2 linked regions of the Parasedimentitalea psychrophila genome follow. The protein of the gene in region 1 interacts with the protein of each later gene in a pairwise test. Links are inferred from orthologs where the notes say so. Each region holds a gene or a part of one and is shown in the gene's direction. Other genes may lie near its edges. The genes, in order: QPJ95_RS13255 and rlmB.

Region 1 (8,845 bases):
TGAGTGTCTTGAGAATTGCGTCTGCGCTCATTCCCTTAGTCCTTCTGATTGGATGATCTGTGTAGATGAATGCTGTGGGTTACAGCGCGTCCGAGCCGGTCTCGCCGGTCCGAATGCGAATGGCTTGCTCGACGGTCGAGACAAAGATCTTGCCGTCGCCGATCTTGTCGGTCTTGGCGGCGTCAACGATGGCTTCGATCGCGGCGTCGACCTGATCGTCGTCCAGCACGATCTCGACCTTCACCTTGGGCAGAAAATCCACCACATATTCGGCGCCGCGGTATAATTCTGTGTGGCCTTTCTGACGGCCAAAACCCTTGACCTCGATGACCGAGAGCCCCTGTACACCGACGTCTTGCAACGCTTCCTTCACCTCGTCCAGTTTGAACGGCTTGATGATGGCTTCGATCTTTTTCATGTCACGGGGCTCCTCACACCTTGTCGAGGCTGGTCAGATCACTTCTTATTAGGAACAGCAATGTATACTGAGCCATGAGTGAGAAAAACTGCATTCGCGCGACGCTTAATTGCCCATTTTGGCAGCGATACGCCTATTTTTTACGCGGAATTGAATCGATGAGGCCCCGAGATGACTGAACTGCTAACCGCTGCCCAGATGCGGGCTATTGAACAGGCCGCGATCGAGTCTGGTGAGGTGACTGGGCTGGAGCTGATGGAACGGGCCGGGCGGGGGGTGGTCGAGGCCATTTTTGAGCAATGGCCAGAGTTGGGTTCGTACGCCTCGGAGCGAGGGGCCAGCCCCTCGCGCTCCCCGGGATATTTAGAGCCAGATGAAAACGATCCGCTGCGCGCGGTGGTGCTGTGCGGGCCGGGTAACAATGGCGGTGACGGCTTTGTGGTGGCGCGACTGCTGAAAGAGCACGGCTGGGAGGTGGCAGTGTTTCTGTATGGGGATGCCGGGACATTGCCACCGGATGCCAAAGTGAATTGTGAGCGATGGGAAAGGCTGGGGGATGTCCATCTCTTCGAGGATTTTCAGCCTCCGCACGGAGCACCGGCGTCGCTCTATGTGGATGCGTTATTTGGGACCGGGTTGAGCCGACCGCTTGGCGCGCTTTACCGTGAGCTCTGCGGGGCGGCGGGGGCGGAGACCGGCCCTCCTCGCTGGGTGGCGGTGGATGTTGCGTCGGGGGTCTGTGCCGACAGTGGGTTTGTGCTGCGTGAGACGGCAGAACAAGGCCGCCCGTCATCGCCACCTGATCCGGCAATTGAAGCCGACCTGACAGTGACTTTTCACAGAGCTAAACTGGGGCATTATCTTGCCGCCGGGGCCTCGAGTTGCGGTAAAATTGTTGTCAAGGATATCGGGCTTTCAAGCGGTGATGAACGGAAGGGGGTTGTGGAGCTTACCACCCCGATTTTATGCGGGAAAAATGGAGCAAGCCACAAGTACACCCATGGTCACGCGCTGGTCCTGTCGGGTGGTCATGGCAACACTGGTGCTGCCCGGATGGCGGCGCGCGGGGCTTTGCGCATTGGGGCCGGGCTGGTCACATTGGGATCACCGCGCTCGGCGATGTTTGAGAATGCAGTCAACCTGACCGCAGTTATGGTGCGGCAAATCGACGGAGCGCCGGGGTTGGCAGAATTGCTTGAGGATGCGCGCTATAACGCTTTGTGTGTCGGGCCTGGAATGGGGATTCGGGCCGACACCCAGGCACTGGTTCTGGCGGTGCTAAAGGAAAGGCGGCCGACCGTTTTGGATGCGGATGCACTGACCCGGTTCAGCGTCAAACCGGCGGTGCTGTTTGATATGCTGCACGAGGACTGCGTGATCACCCCACATGGGGGCGAGTTTGCCCGGTTGTTTCCGGATATTGCCGAGAGGCTGGATGCGCCTGCGACCGCGGGCCCGGCCTATTCCAAGGTGGACGCAACCCGGGAGGCCGCGAAGCGCGCCGGATGTGTGGTGCTGTTCAAGGGACCGGATACTGTTATCGCCGCGCCGGATGGGCGCTGTTCTATCAATTCGGCGCAATACCAACGGTCGGCGCCCTGGTTGGCCACCGCCGGGTCGGGGGATGTTTTGGCAGGCTTTATCACCGGCATGATGGCGCGCGGATTTGCGCCGATGCAGGCGGCAGAAACGGCGGCCTGGCTGCATGTGGAATGTGCGCGCAAATTTGGCCCTGGTCTGATCGCCGAGGACCTGGCAGAGCAGTTGCCAGCGGTGTTCCGGGATCTGGGGCTTTAGGCGGTCGGGCGCAAATCAACAGTGCCAACAGTGGAGCCCGCCACCTCTAACCCGCCTGCGTAAATCACCTGCGGGCGCTCCAGTTTCACCGAGTAGAGGTTGACATTCTGTTGGCCCAGATCGCGGATGAACTCTCCGTCCACCAGAGACGAGGCGGACACAAGGGCCTGATCCAAGCCGAACAGGGCCTTTGCGCGCCAATCACGGGTCAGGATCTGCTGGTCTGCGGGCAAAATCATATCGGTGTCGGGGCGGGTATCGCCCAGCGAACCGGCTGCAATTGATATGGCTTGCATCAGGACGCGATGGCACGCCACATCCTGAACCCGCACCAGCCCGGCGCCGCGGGTGATAATAAGGTGGCCGGCGCGGATGTCCTGCACCAAGACCTCGCCGCTGCGTGTCAACACAACCGTGTCCCGCAGCAGTCCGGTCATCGGGGTGGATACTGATGATGAATGGCCCTTTTCCATACGCGGACTTATGTCCCGCGCAGGCCTGATGGACTGCGTTTTCATTGCGTTCTCGCCCTGTCTGCCTCAGCGTTTTTCCCTCAGACTGTGGCAAAAGCTTGATTCTGTCGCGGTTTTTTGCCGGTAAACGTAAACAAACCGTGAAATTTTCGGTTTTTGTTGCCGTCACGCCATAAGTGCCGGAATTGTCGATTTGCCCTCGCATCCGGTGACAAGCTTTGCTATCAGCGCCACACGTTAGGACATCCTGGCGTAGCGTGCGGGTGTGGCGGAACTGGTAGACGCACCAGATTTAGGTTCTGGCGCCGCGAGGCGTGGGGGTTCGAGTCCCTTCACCCGCACCATTTTTCCACCTTAACTAGTTGATATATATAAATTGACGGGCGCTGGGGTTGCTGGCTCCCCGACTAGCCCCCCATTTGAAGCGTGCTAGGTCGCTGCGTCTTCGAAGATCTTGTTGAGGTCGGCAACCTTCACCAATGCGCTGCGATCTATCTTGTGGATTACGATCCGTTGCGGGACCTCTTTGTTCCAGCGATAGATCTTGTCCCGGCCTATGCTGTAAAATTTAGGAACGTCACTCACCTTGATGAATATCTGTTGTTGTATTTTTGGTTGTTCGCTCATGCCTCTTCTTCTGACTTGATGTGCTGTTTCCGTTCCAGTGCTGCGCGAGCGATCTTTGCACATTCGCCGTAAATGTAGCTGTTGCATTCAGCGGTTTTGGGCTGGCGATCCAACATAACAATTTCACTCAGCGACGACCGCAGAAACTCGATTTCGATGACATCAAGGAGACCTTCTTTTGCAGGTCGGTCCAGGTCCTCTATCAACCGGTCGCTAATGGCCGTCGCCTCTGCCACTGTAACAGTGCTGTGGGGCGTTGAGGCCCCAGCTGCGCGGAAATTGTCGCAGACCTCTGAAAAAGTCGCGGCGTGTGCAAAAAACCATTCCCACAAATCGTCGTCTTTTGATTTGCCGCCCAGCTCATACCGCATCCGCATTTTTTGGTATTCCGTGCGCTTGCTGTCCAGCCACTGGCCGAAGAGCTCCATGTTGTTCATGGCCGCATGGGTGCCGAATTTCCCCATGATAGGTTCGGCCAGCATTTGGGTCAGCGTCAGCATCCCCGCAGCCTTCATGCGCTCATCAAGGCTTTGTGGTGCCGCAGTGGGTTGCATGGTTGCAATGGTCAGATCTGCCTCATTGACCCAGACAAGCACCGTGTCACCGCTGTTAATCAGGTTGCGGCCCTCGTCTGTCATTTTCAGGTTTGCCGTCTGAGCGTCCAGATCGTAGCCTTGAGCGCGGACGTGTTGCACAGGCTTCGCCGTTGCGGCGGGTGGGGTGCCGGTCTTTTTGACCCTGATCGTAAAAAGTCAGTACAACCGCCAGCTTTGATATTCAGCCAGCATTCCAAGAACGAAGTAACACGGAGAAGACTTATGTTCCTTTTAGTTTGCGATCACTTGCAGTGGTCGCAGCCCTGACCACTGCCGCGCATTTGACGCCCGCGATGGCGCAAGAAATGCGTAATCTCACCGACGAAAAAGGTACCGAGGTTTCTGTTCCGGTTTGCCCCCAGCGCATTGTGTCATTGCATGATTTAAAGTTGACAATCCCGCTGATTGAACTTGGCATTATTCCTGTCGGTAGCCATGGCCGCAGTGACAGCGAAACCACGGCGTTTTTCCGGTCGAGTGCGGCTGTCACCGGTGTTGATTTTGGCACCTCAGACAATACCTGGGTTGGCGGCAAGCCAGCTGATATCGAAAAAATCGCCAGCCTGAACCCGGATCTGATCCTGACAACCACCTGGCAGTCAGCGGATTTAGATCAGCTGCGCGCATTGGCTCCGACGGTGGTGTTTGATTAGACTAAACAGACCGAGTGGGAAATTTACGCCATGATCGCCGATATTGCTGGCGCCAACGATAAACTGGCCGTGATGGAGCGGCGCTATCAGTCGCAGATCGCCTTGATTCGCGAGGTGATCGACACCAAAACCATCATGGTCTCAACCCTGCATGCGCAGTCTAAATCCTTCTTTGCCTTCAACCCTTACTTCAATATCGGAAAGGTTCTGCTCGATGCAGGGTTTCAGCGCCCGGCCGCAATCGAAGCAATTCCAGACGGCGACCGGATCGATGTCAGCGCCGAAGCCCTGCAGGAATTTGACGGTGATTTCATCAAGACCACTTACCGGTCTTCACGCCAGCAATACCCAGACGCGGTTACTGGTTACATGGAATCCCTATTCCCCGGCTTTTGTGTCCAGCTGCATGCCTGCCGCGAAGGTCAGATGATCTATCTGTCGCGCGCCGAAGCGGCGGCGACTTCCTATTACGCGCTTGGCGCAGTGGCTTCCGCAATCCTGACTTCTCTTGGTGGACGGACTGTGTTGCATGGGTCGGGAAATTGCTGGAACGCGCCCTTTGCGGTGATGTTGTACGTCCGGTTCCCCCTGTCGCTCCGGAATGTGGAGGATTTGCGGCATGAGCGCGGGATCGAAATCAGTCATGAGACTGTGCGATTTTGGTGGAATAGCTTTGGGCCGTTGTTCGCCGCTGAGATCCGAAGAAAAAAAACGGGTTCAGCAACTTCGTGCTCTCTCAAATTGGAAATGGCATTTGGACGAGGTGTTGGTAAAAAACAACGGTGAAACCCATTATCTCTGGCGGGCTGTGAATCACGAGGGCGAGGTGCTTGAAAGCCATGTCACCAAGCGCCGTGACCGCAAATCGGCATTGAAATTCTTCAGAAAAACAATGAAGCGCTTTGGCCCTCCACATGTCATCGTGACCGACCTACTTCGGTCTTACGGCGCCGCGATGAAGGTCATCGGCAATACTGCCCGACAAAAAAACCGGGCGTTGGCTGAATAACCACGCTGAGAATTCCCACCTTCCGTTTCGACGACGAGAACGGGCAATGCTGCGCTTTCGTCGTATGCGAAGTTTACAGAAGTTCGTCTCAGTACACGCCTCGGTTTGCAATCACTTCAACCAGGAACGTCGCCTTTATTCACGCGGAAATTTCAAACTCAACCGCACCGCCACTCTCGCTGAGTGGCGCCAACTTGGCGCGGCATATAGGACAGTCATGTTGTCCTTGCAGAGACCAGTTCGAATTGGTCTGACAGCACCTACGCACTGGCTTACAATCTGGGTGTCTTCTTACAGGGCGTCGAGTTGCCCGAGGAGATGGCCGACTGGTCGCTGACCAGCCTGCAGACCCGGCTGATCAAAATCGGCGCAAAAGTTGTGCGACACGCCCGCGTCATCACATTCCAATTGGACGACGTCGCAGTCAGCGGCGATCTGTTCAACCGCATTTTGGCGGCTATCAATCGGTTGCGCGCACCGCCAGTGCCCGACTGAGAACGACAACAGCAAAATCTAAAGGAAAGCGGCTCGATATGTATGTCCAAATCGTGGTTCATTCCCCGATATGGGCAAAAGGTAGCACTGATGGAGCCGAACGTGGGGATCTGAACTGCCCTGCCATCAATAAATGCATGACCCAGGTTGAATGTAACGCCTCCCCCGCGCTCGCGCGTGACATTACCTTCTGGCGCTCTACTTGGGGAATGTCGGTCAAGATAAACTTTACGCAAATGTATAGGGACTTGAAAAACGCGCAAATTGGCGCGTTTGGATCTGACCTAAGGGGGCAGGGGTGTCACGGACTTTACAGGATTTACTTTCTGCTCATGGATTGAATGATCTAGTTGAACTCTTCGCCGTCGAAAAAATCGATCCCTCGATGGTGCATGATCTGACTGACGATGATCTTAAAGAAATCGGTTTAAAGCTCGGTCAGCGCAAGCGGTTCCGCGCGGCGATCAACACAGAAACGGTTCCGTTTCCCGCCCGCCCGCGAATGCCTGCGGAACGACGACAGCTCACAGTGGCTTTCATAGATCTGGTGGACTCAACCACTTTGGCAACCACGCTGGACCCGGAAGATCTGCGAGAGGTCATCACAAGTTATCTCGACATTGCTGTTGCGACGATGAAGGCCCATGGTGGTTTCCTTGCCTATACTCAGGGTGACGGGCTGATGGTGTATTTCGGCTATCCCGTGGCGCAAGAGGACGATCCCTCGCGTGCTATCCGTGCTGCATTGGCCACGGCCGCAGTCGTTCAGGGGATGGAAACGCTGGCACCCAATCCGCTGAAGGTGCGCATCGGTGTGGCTACTGGCCGGGTCGTTGTCGGAGATATGCCCGGCGATTCCGCGACCCCGAGGGATTTTGTTGTTGGAGAAACGCCAAACCTTGCTACGCGGATGCAAAGTCTTGCCAATCCCGGCGAAGTTGTCGTGGCCGAAGCGACCCAGCATCTGACCAGCGGCACCTTTGATTTCGACGCGCGCGGATCGGTCTTGGTCAAGGGGTTTGGCGAGCTTCGCACCGTTTTTGCAGTGATACGGGAAACCACCGGCAAGAGCCGGTTCGATGCACACGCAGTGGATGGGGTGCAATCGATCGTTGGCCGAGAAGCAGAACTTAAGACGCTCGCCGGTTATTGGGATGCAGCCTGCGCCGGCAACGGGAATATTTGCCTGATCGAAGGCCCCCCGGGCATCGGCAAGTCCCGGCTGGTGCGTGGTATCTATTCTCTGGCGGGCCGCGCGGCGGTTGAATGGCAATGCGCGCCACACCTGACCAACCGCGCATTGCACCCGATGGTGGCCGAACTGGAGCGTGATGCCGGGATCAAGCGCAGCGACACCGCAGACATCCGGCAAGCCAAGGCAGCGGCTCTGATCGCGGATACACAGGGTCTGTCTGAAGCCGACCTGCCTTATCTGGCCAGTCTTGTCAGCGCACCAATGGAAAATGGTGCGCAGCTGGAAGCTCAGGTCCGCGCCCGGTTGACGTTCGAGGCTCTAAAGCGGCGCGTTGAGGGTATGACAACCTTAGGACCGGTGCTTGTCGTGCTGGAAGATGCCCATTGGGCCGACCCCACGACGCTGGAATTCCTTGATCTGTTGTCCGAGCATATAGCGGATCTGCCACTTTTGCTCCTAGTGACCTTCCGTCCTAGGTTTACACCGTCCGACACTCTGAAATCGTCAGGCGAAACGCTTATACTGGAGCCGCTTGATCCTGATGCTGGAATCGCTCTGGTAAACAATATCGGAGGCGAGGGTACCCTGCCGGTGGTGTTGGCACGGCGGATTATCGAAAAAACCGATGGTGTGCCACTGTTTATCGAAGAACTGACCAAATCGATTCTTGATGCGGCGCTGGACGATGACGCAGTGATGGCAGAGAGCCATGATGTGGTGGACATCCCGACTACGTTGCAGGCTTTGTTGATGTCGCGCCTTGACCGAACCGGGGTGGCCAAAGAGGTTGCTCAGCTTGGCGCGGTTATAGGACGCGAGTTCACTGTGCAGATGATCAACGCAATTGCGCCGGTCGGTTCGGATCTGGATGTTTCCTTTCAACTGCTGGAGGGGTCCGAACTTCTCCATCGTGGCGGGCTATTGGGACCGGAATACTTCGTGTTCAACCACGCACTTGTGCAGGACACAGCCTACGAATCCATGCTGCGCAGCAGGCGGCAGGAGGTTCACCTCGCACTTGCCCTCGCAATGTTGAACGGGGAACCGGCATTTGGGGTGCAAGAGCCGGAAACAATCGCCAGGCATTGCGAATTCGGTGGCTTGATAGAAGAAGCGATCGAATATTGGACGCTGGCGGGTCATGAAGCGATGGACCGTGTCGCGAACCTTGCCGCCCTCGCGCACTTCACTTCGGCTTTGCACCTTCTGGAAAACCAACCCGAAGGATCAAAGCGCGAGGATTCAGAGCTTGGTATCCAGATGGCGCTCATGGCTGTCAGCATGTCGATCTATGGCTGGGGCTCTTCCAAGGTAGCGGATGCTGCGTTTCGATCCCGTGACATCGCGCGCAGCCTGAATAATGGCGAAGCGCTTTATGGTGCGACCTGGGGTATTTGGACGATGCACTTCCTGCGCGGCGAGCTTGTGCATGGGATCAATGTGGCTCAGGAAGTTAGCAACATGGCCGACGCGGTTGGCGCGCCACTGCTGCTAACGACAGCTGATCACGCCGTGTGCTATACGCAATATTACCGTGGTGAATTGCGTGAGGCCTTTGACCGTTATGTTTTGGGTATGTCGC
Region 2 (8,942 bases), 2.5 Mb from region 1 along the record:
AAGCCCGAAGAGATTGTCGTGACGTTACGGCAGGTTGAAGTGCTGATGGGGCGAGGTATGCCTCGAATAGATGCAATCAGACAGATCAGTGTGACTGAACAAACCTATTACCGCTGGAAGAAGAAATGAGCCGTCGAAGGTGCCATTGGTTCGAGCCCAACGGCGAATGCGGAATGGGAACGGAACAGCTCAAGGAGCTATAGCGGCTTCAGAAAGAGAACGAGCGGCTGCGGCGTGCGGATTCTGACCTGACCCTGGCAAATTGATCTTGAGGGAGGCCGCAACGGGAGTGATGACCGTCTTGGAAAGGCTCCAGTGGACCGCGTTCAGGCCTGAACGGGCGGAGCCCCTGAGCCCTCGCGCCGACCTGCTGCCCGGCAGTCGTTTGCGTGGCAAACGATGAGAGGGGGCCTGCACCGAGAGAGGTTTCCAAAGATACACTTGATGTTCATCGCTTGGCTGATGGACAACACATGCAAGTTCTCAATGGAATAGACGGATTTGCGGAGCTGTTTAGATGGATTGAACCGCAACCAACAGCGCTGATCATTTGTGAAGCTACCGGGCCATATCATCGACAATTAGAACAGGCGCCGGTCAATGATTGTCACAGAGTTCTGGGAAGTGGCAGGGAAACGCGCGGATACAGGGCGGGTGCTCAAATCTGCGACATGCCATCTTCATGCCCGCGCTGGTCGCAATCCGGTTTGATGCGGACCTGAAAGCTAAATACGATCAGCTCGCCGCCGCTGGGAAAGAGAAAAAAGTCGCCGTCACGGCGGTCATGCGAAAGCGGCTTGTCCTTGCAAACGCACAGTTGTGCGATCACCGGATGTTACCCTGCCGGGCAGTGGGCTCCACAGTGCTCTGGGCGACCGCCCACAAGCGCCTGAGGCCATCGTGCCGGTGGACCAAAGGCCAACTTTCAACTCGGACCACGCAAGTGGGGCTGCTCAACCCTCCCGCCTGGATCCTGACCCTCGCGACCACAGGTACGGTGCCCTGGGGGCAATATTTATGAGTTTCCAGATCTGCAGTTCTCACGCCGGAGACTGCCCAATAGGGCTCACCAATCATCAATAACCGCAGCATTAGCGTCTCTGTCACTGCGGTCCTAGAGGTAGAAGTGGTGGGCGACCCTGGAATCGAACCAGGCGTGCGTCTCCGCGAGGGAGTTACAGTCCCCTGCCACACCTTGCGGCCTGTCGCCCACTATCAGGTGGCTGTTGCACCTGATGTGTGGCGTGACTACAAGCGCACCAACGGAGCGTCAACAGGAAAATCGCAGGTTTTTCTCGATGGCTCAAAAATCCTTTTTTGCCGGAGAGCAAGATGACTAAGAAACCAAAATGGGTCGTGGAAAAAGAGCAGGCCAAGAAAGCCTCGGATGCGGAAACGGTCTGGCTGTTTGGCCTGCATGCGGTGCGCGATGCGCTGCTCAATCCTGTGCGCCAGAAATTGCGCCTGATCGTGACGCGCAACGCGCAGGTCAAACTGGCTGACGCCATCGCCGAGTCGGGGATCGAACCGGAATTGGTGGATTCGCGCAGCTTCAAGGCGCCGATTGACCCCAATTCGGTGCATCAGGGCGCGGTGCTGGAAGTGAAGCCGCTGCATTGGGGCAGCCTGGCCGACACTTGCATCGGCGCCGAGGTGCCTCGGGTGTTGTTGCTGGACCGGGTGACCGATCCGCATAACGTCGGTGCCATATTGCGGACCGCCGAAGTGCTGGGGGCCAGTGCGGTGATTGGCACCCGTCACCATTCGGCGCCGGAAACCGGGGCCCTGGCCAAATCTGCCAGTGGGGCGCTGGAGCGTCAGCCCTATGTCAGGGTGCGAAATCTGTCGGATGCCATCGTCGAGTTGCAGAACATGGGGTTTGTGGTGTTGGGGCTGGACGGCGAGGCCGAGGTCACCATCGAGGCGGCGCTGGAGGGACGCCGGGACCGGCCGGTGGCGCTGGTGCTGGGGGCCGAGGGTCCGGGGCTGCGGCAGAAGACCAAGGAAACCGTGGACCAGCTGGTCAAGATTGATGCGGCTGGCGGCTTTGGCTCGCTGAATGTATCGAATGCTGCAGCGCTGGCGCTCTATGCGTCGATTGCGCGGTAACATCTGATCGCGCAGCAGTCACAGGTGGTTCACAAACTCGTATCCACCCTAGGCAGGGCAGAGCTGATCCGGCACATTGCAGCAGTCTGACCCTGGGATGGAGTTTATCTTGCTGCTGCGCATTGCCATAATCGCTGTTGTTGCCCTGTTTTTTCAACCGGTGCGCCCGGCACTGGCGGATCAGCCGATGTTCTATGCCGAATCGGGCCTGGCCATTTCTGGCTATGACACAGTGGCGTTTTTTGTCGAGCGGCGCGCGGTTCTGGGACACTCGGACCATGCGGTGATGTGGAAAGGGGCGGTCTGGCGGTTTGTGTCGGCAGACAATCGGCGGCATTTTGAAAGCAACCCGCGAGCCTATGCGCCGATGTTTGGCGGTTATTGTGCCTATGCCGTATCGCAGGGCTATCTGATGTCCGGCGCTCCGCAGTCCTGGCAAATCGTCGATAATCAATTGTATCTGCTCTACAGTGCGTCGGTGCAGGAAATCTGGCGCCGTGACATGACGGATCTGATCGTCAGCGGGCGCAGCAATTGGCCGGATGTGCTGGGGCATGAATAGTGGTCTCACAAAGCTGCGATCAGACCTTTATATCCGGCGTTTTTGCTCCATATCGTCTAAGGACCGCAGCGCGGAACCGCTGCGGATCTAATTTCACTGTCCCTCGTTCCAGACCTTGCGCCCGGGCTTTCCCCTGGGCGCATTTTTTATTGGCTTCCCTTTTGGGATGTGGCGCGCGTAGGGTGCCGACATGACGACATATAGCGATCCGTTTTTGAGAGATATTCTGCGCCGCACCAAGACGGTGGCGGTGGTTGGCATGTCGATGAACCCAGTGCGCCCCAGCTACTATGTGGCGCGGTATCTGTCCCTAAAGGGGTACCGGGTCATTCCGGTCAATCCGCGCCATGTTGGTGAGCGGATATTTGGTCAAGTGGTGCAGGAGAGCCTGTCGGCGATTGAGGGTCGGGTGGATATGGTGGATATCTTCCGCCGCTCCGAAGCCGTGCCAGAGATCGTTGACGAGGCACTTGCTGCATTCCCTGATCTGCAGACCATCTGGATGCAGATTGGAGTGCAGCATGCTGAGGCGGCGGCCAAAGCAGAAGCGCGCGGGGTGGGAGTGGTGCAGAATCGCTGCCCTAAGATTGAGTATCAGCGGCTGCATGGTGAGCTGCGGATGGGCGGCTTTGCCACCGGGATAATTTCGTCGAAATTATAAGGTGCAGGATAAGATCAGGGGGCCTTGCCCCCTCGGCCTGTGGCCTCACCCCCAAGGTATTTGAAACAAGAAGAAGATCAGGGTTTTGGGCGGGCGGCTTTCTCGGCGACGCCGCTGAGGCCCTGGCGGCGGGCCAGCTCATTCAGCACCTCGTCCAGGGACACCTCGCGGGCGGCCAGCATCACCAGGAAGTGGTAGAGCACGTCAGCGCCTTCGCTTGCCAGTTTGGCGCGGTCGCCTTTGACCGCTTCGATGATCGCCTCGATGGCTTCCTCGCCAAATTTCTCGGCGCATTTTTCCGGGCCTTTGGACAGCAGCTTGGCGGTCCAGCTGCTGGAGGGGTCGGCGCCCTTGCGGGATTGAATGGTGGCTTCAAGGTCGTGAAGGATATTCATGTCTGCCTCATTGGAATGCCTGCGGCCTGCATATGGGCCTTGGCCTCGGCAATGGTGAAATCGCCGAAGTGGAAGATTGAGGCGGCGAGCACTGCGCTGGCATGGCCTTTGGTGACGCCCTCGACCAGGTGATCCAGGGTGCCAACGCCGCCGGAGGCGATCACCGGAACCTGGACCGCATCCGAGATGGCACGGGTCAGCGGCAGGTTGAAACCGGATTTGGTGCCGTCGCGGTCCATCGAGGTGAGCAGGATTTCACCGGCGCCCTTGGCCACCACGGTGCGGGCAAATTGCACTGCATCAATGCCGGTTGCGCGACGGCCGCCATGGGTGAAGATCTCCCACTTGCCCGGGGATACGGTCTTGGCGTCGATGGCGCAGACGATGCACTGGCTGCCGAACTGTTCAGCGGCCTGGGCGATGACATCGGGGTTGGCAACGGCGGCGGAGTTGAACGAGACCTTGTCGGCACCGGCCAGCAGCAGGGCACGGACGTCTTCGCGCGAGCGCACGCCACCGCCAACGGTGAGCGGGATGTAGCATTGCTCGGCGGTGCGGCGCACCATGTCAAACATGGTGCCGCGATTCTCTTCGGTTGCCATGATGTCGAGGAAGCAGAGCTCGTCTGCGCCTGCGGCGTCATAGGCCCTGGCACATTCAACCGGATCGCCGGCATCGCGCAGGCCGACAAAATTGACACCTTTGACAACGCGGCCATTGGCAACATCGAGACAGGGGATGATACGGGTTTTTAGCATGGTTCGCCTCTGGTTATGGCGCTTTCATAGAGGGTTGGGCGGCGGAATTCCAGTGCTCAGGCAAAGGCGCCGAAAAGGCCGAGCAGGGCGGCGTAGCGCAGGCTCTTGGAGAGAGTGACCAGCAGCAGGAAACGGAGCCAGTTCATCCGCATCACCCCGGCGGCAACGGTGATCGGGTCGCCGATGAGCGGTAGCCAGGCGGCAAGCACCGAATACTGTCCCCAGCGGGTGAACCAGTTTTGCGCCTTGGTCAGTTGGGCGGGCGACACCGGGAACCAGCGCCGGTGTCGATAGCGCAGGGCGTAGCGGCCCAAGGCGTAGTTGACCAGCGAGCCGAGGATGTTGCCGGTGCTGGCGACGAGGAGCAGGGTGGTGGTTGTGTATTGGCCCTTGGCGGCGAGCAGCAGCAGGGCGGCCTCGGAGCCGCCGGGCAGCAGGGTGGCTGCGGAAAAGGACAGCGCGAACAGGCCGGGCAGGGACCAGATCATTGGGACTTGATGTCGGGGCGCCAGATCTGGCGGACGGCGTTGCGCACGATCAGCACGTGGAACGGCATGATCACCGTCAGATAGAGGCGGCCCAGCCTGTTGTTGCACTGCACCCAGGTGGCGCAATAGGCCTCACGTCCCGTTGTCAGGATCGAGATGCGGAAGTTCAGGTGAGAATCATCGAAGCCAAGGATGATCTCGTGATCGCCGCGCCGATCAATTGGGAAGGGGCCGATCTTTTCGCCTTTGGGGAATTCATGCGCCAGACCTAACGGGGCCACCAGAATGTTGCGCAGGCGTAGCAGGCCCTTGGCCCAAGACGGAAAAGCCATGGCTCGCTGGGCTGCGTCATCCACGGGCAGGGCCGTGGCGCATTTGTAGCAATCCAGAAAGTCGCCCTTTTGGACATACCTGTGCAGCAGCGAGTGCTTCGGCAGCTCCGTCTTGGTGGTGCGGCTCATGTTCAGTCTCTGAGAACCGCCAGAGCCTGTTTCAGGTCAATCGCGCCGTCATAGAGCGCACGGCCTGAAATGGCACCGTTCAAGGGCGCGCCGCAGGACCTCAGCGCCCGCAGATCGTCCAGCGAAGACACGCCACCCGAGGCAATTACCGGGATCGAGACCGCATTGGCCAGATCGGCGGTGGCGGTCACATTGGGGCCTTTCATCGCACCGTCTCGCAGGATGTCGGTGTAGATGATGGCAGCGACGCCGGCGTCCTCAAACGATTTGGCCAGATCGGTGACCATGATGTCGGTTTCGGTGGCCCAGCCTTTGGTGGCGACGCGGCCATTGCGGGCATCAATGCCGACGGCAACCTTGCCGGGGAATTCGCGCGCCGCCTGGCGGACCAGATCGGGGTTTTCAACCGCGACAGTGCCGAGGATGACGCGCGCCAGGCCCTTGGTGATCCAGGCCTCAATCGTGGCCATGTCGCGGATGCCGCCGCCCAGCTGGGCCGGGACCTTGGTTTGCTTCAGGATCTCTTCGACCGGGGCCGCATTGACCGGCTCACCAGCAAAGGCGCCGTTCAGGTCAACCAGGTGCAACCATTCACACCCCGCCTCGACAAACTCCAGCGCCTGGGCGGCGGGGTTGTCGTTGAACACGGTGGTCTTGTCCATATCTCCATGCAGCAGGCGCACGGCCTGGCCGTCTTTGAGGTCGATGGCAGGATAGAGGATCATGGTGGCGCCTTTCTGGAGTGCTTGCCGGTGTTTTGCACAAGAGAGGCCCAGAATGCAACGCGACCCCAAGTCAACCTTGCCTGAAATTGGCTGACTGGGTCACAGTGACGCCATCAGTGGGAGGAAAGATGATGATGAAATTGGTTCTTGGGCTGGCTTTCGGGCTAGGGCTGGCAGGCGCAGCAGCGGCAGATCCGGTGGCTGGCACATGGAAGACAGAAGTTGATGATGGCTCCTATGCCCATATCGACATGGCGCCCTGTGGTGCGGCGATCTGTGGCAAGATTGCCCGCACCTTCAACGCCGAAGGTGAATATCAATCGCCAAACCTGGGCAAAACTCTGGTGATCGACATGATGGCGCAGGGCGATGGCTATTACACCGGCGAAGTTTGGCGTCCGTCGAACGATAAAATCTATTTCGGGAAAATCACCCTGTTAGGCGACACCCTGGCCTTGAAGGGCTGTATCGCTGGCGGCTTGCTTTGTTCGAAACAGACCTGGAGCCGGATTAACTGACCAGCGGTCTACAGCAGGCCCAATTGCACCGGGATTGGCACGAAGCCCCGTTTGACCTGCCGGTCACGGTGGGCCTCAACCGTGCTCAGCGCCTCGGCATAGCTGCCGAGGTACAGGCGTTTTTGCTGGCCGCCGGCGGCGCCAAGCGGGCCTGCCACCCGTTCTACACACCAATCGCCAAACAAGGTCTGGTACAGGCTCAGCACGCAATAGCGGTGCTGACCCTGATGATGGTCAAATTTTTCGAGACGGATATGCACGGGCTGGACCTGATTTGAAAGCGTCCGGCCCGTATGCCCGTAACCGGCGGGCCTGTCCATCGCTTGCTGATGATCGGGTTAAGCCGTCCCAGTGTATTCGCTGCGCGCTGGGTAGCTGTTGATCCTGGCGTGACAGAATTTGCAACGCGGAAATCGGGTCGAGGCGGTGGCATTGTGGCGAGGGATCAGCATGGGGGCTCCTGTGTAAGTGTTTGTCCCCTGTTGTGACAGGCTGTACCATTTGCAAAACCCGAAAAATCTGACGGAAATTCCGGATACATGGATAGATTGACGACATTGATAATACATGGATAGATTGACGACATTGATGGACTGATTTCACCTGACGGTTCGGGCGGCTGACATGGATGGGGCCAAGGTGCGTCGCAAGCGAAGCAAACCGGAGCGCGGAAATTGAATGTAGTTAAAATGGGCCTCGCTGCGGTAATCGTATCAATTGGCAGTCTCACAGTGAAGTTCGTGAATGAGAATTACGAAACGATCCGGGACTATGCCGGGATCAACGCAATATCCGGTTTTGTTTTCGCCGGTGTGTTGATGTTATTGTTTGGTATTTTCATGATGGGTCGCGAATTTTTTAGATGGTCGGCTGGGTCGGCCCAGGCAGCCGCGCCTCAGCGTTCGGCCAACGTGGAACAGCCCGTACGCCAAACCTCAAACCGGGCGAAACTGATTTTCTCGCTTCTTGGATTCAGTTTTGGCATGATCGCAATGCTTGTTATGTTTATGTCAGCGGCTGCGCAGTTTATTGAAACGGAGAAGGCGGATCTCGCCGAAGGCGGCGGCATACTAATTGCAGCACTCCTCGTGATTGTGTCTGCTTTGATCGGTATGGTTGGGCTTTTCCTGCGAGGTTATGCGCTGGGGCGGGTGCCGGTTTATTTTGTGATTGGGGCAGGACTGACCATTACCACCGTCCGGCTTTTAAGGATTAACATGCTCGAATGGCAATTTTTTACCGTTCTGTTGCAATGAAACCCAAAGTGTGTGGCCGATGTAACTACGGTTTCCAGATCAGGAAGTTACCGATCATCCGCAGCCCCACGTCCTGGCTTTTCTCTGGGTGGAACTGCATGCCGATCATAGTGTCGCGGCCGATCACTGCGGTGACCTCGCCGCCGTAGTCCACATGGGCCAGACGTTCGGCCGGGTCGCGGACCTGAAACTGGTAGGAGTGCACGAAGTAGGTGTGGTCGCCGGATGAAATGCCGTCAAAGATTGCATGATCACTGTCGATGACCAGATTGTTCCATCCCATGTGCGGCACCTTCAGGGCGCTGTCAGAGGGGGTGATCTTAACCACATCGCCAGCAATCCAGCCAATGCCGGCGGTCTTTTCGTATTCATGCCCGGTGGTTGCCATCAACTGCATGCCCACACAAATGCCCAGAAAGGGGCGGCCTTTTTGTTCGACCGCCTCGACCATGGCATCATAGAGCCCTTTGTGGCCGCGCAGTTCTGTTGCACAGGCGGGGAAAGCACCGTCCCCGGGCAGCACCAGCCGGTCGGCACGCGCCACCACATCGGCGTCCGAGGTCACCACCACCTCGCCCGCATCCATCTCATGCGCCATGCGCTGGAACGCCTTGGCAGCCGAGTGCAGGTTTCCGGATTCATAGTCGATGATGGCGGTCAGCATGGGCGGTTGCCTCTGTGTTTGGGTGTCCATCACCTGTCTTGAATGGCGCAAAAGGTCAAGCCTTGGGTAGGGTTACCACAAGCTTATCGAGCAGCGCCATCACCGCATCAAACGGCCCACGTGCCTGCTGCAGGGGATCAACGGGGCCAAACCGGCTGGCCATATACAAATGGGTATAGCCGTGGATCAGCGACCAGACCTGAGTTTCCACCACCTGCGGGTCCTGGCCCGGCAACACAAAGGGGGCGCAGGCGTCGCGCAGCACCTCATAGGCAAAGGCAGTGCCCTGTTTCAGATCCCTGTCCAGTCCGGCCATCGGTGCCGAACTGAAGATCAGCTCAAACA

Evidence for each region.
Region 2: the proteins of QPJ95_RS13255 (region 1) and rlmB interact in binary tests that used the Escherichia coli proteins (3 or more experiments, as listed by UniProt). The link is inferred for Parasedimentitalea psychrophila from one-to-one orthologs.

Annotation. Positions count from the first base shown.
Region 1 is NZ_CP127247.1:2,722,549-2,731,393, forward strand. The notes cover bases 1-2,902. They hold QPJ95_RS13255 (NAD(P)H-hydrate dehydratase), read left to right. Parts: upstream 1-589; coding sequence 590-2,215; downstream 2,216-2,902. Other genes in these bases: glnA (type I glutamate--ammonia ligase), read right to left, coding at 1-31; QPJ95_RS13250 (P-II family nitrogen regulator), read right to left, coding at 80-418; QPJ95_RS13260 (Hint domain-containing protein), read right to left, coding at 2,212-2,688. Also shown: QPJ95_RS13270 (hypothetical protein), read right to left, coding at 3,118-3,315; QPJ95_RS13275 (hypothetical protein), read right to left, coding at 3,312-4,010; QPJ95_RS13280 (TroA family protein), read left to right, coding at 4,217-4,564; QPJ95_RS13295 (adenylate/guanylate cyclase domain-containing protein), read left to right, coding at 6,367-8,845. UniProt on the Escherichia coli protein: Bifunctional enzyme that catalyzes the epimerization of the S- and R-forms of NAD(P)HX and the dehydration of the S-form of NAD(P)HX at the expense of ADP, which is converted to AMP.
Region 2 is NZ_CP127247.1:189,043-197,984, reverse strand. What follows is about bases 222-3,220. They hold rlmB (23S rRNA (guanosine(2251)-2'-O)-methyltransferase RlmB), read left to right. Parts: upstream 222-1,332; coding sequence 1,333-2,109; downstream 2,110-3,220. Other genes in these bases: QPJ95_RS00940 (CoA-binding protein), read left to right, coding at 2,862-3,220; QPJ95_RS00945 (YHS domain-containing (seleno)protein), read left to right, coding at 2,207-2,671; QPJ95_RS00960 (transposase), read left to right, coding at 605-1,021. In the rest of the region: more of QPJ95_RS00940, read left to right, coding at 3,221-3,332; QPJ95_RS00935 (phosphoribosyl-ATP diphosphatase), read right to left, coding at 3,410-3,727; imidazole glycerol phosphate synthase subunit HisF, read right to left, coding at 3,724-4,485; QPJ95_RS00925 (YqaA family protein), read right to left, coding at 4,542-4,973; QPJ95_RS00920 (DUF2867 domain-containing protein), read right to left, coding at 4,970-5,434; hisA (1-(5-phosphoribosyl)-5-[(5-phosphoribosylamino)methylideneamino]imidazole-4-carboxamide isomerase), read right to left, coding at 5,437-6,159; QPJ95_RS00910 (DUF2147 domain-containing protein), read left to right, coding at 6,291-6,677; QPJ95_RS24110 (WGR domain-containing protein), read right to left, coding at 6,686-6,997; QPJ95_RS00900 (hypothetical protein), read left to right, coding at 7,352-7,933; imidazole glycerol phosphate synthase subunit HisH, read right to left, coding at 7,959-8,597; QPJ95_RS00890 (TetR/AcrR family transcriptional regulator), read right to left, coding at 8,653-8,942. UniProt on the Escherichia coli protein: Specifically methylates the ribose of guanosine 2251 in 23S rRNA.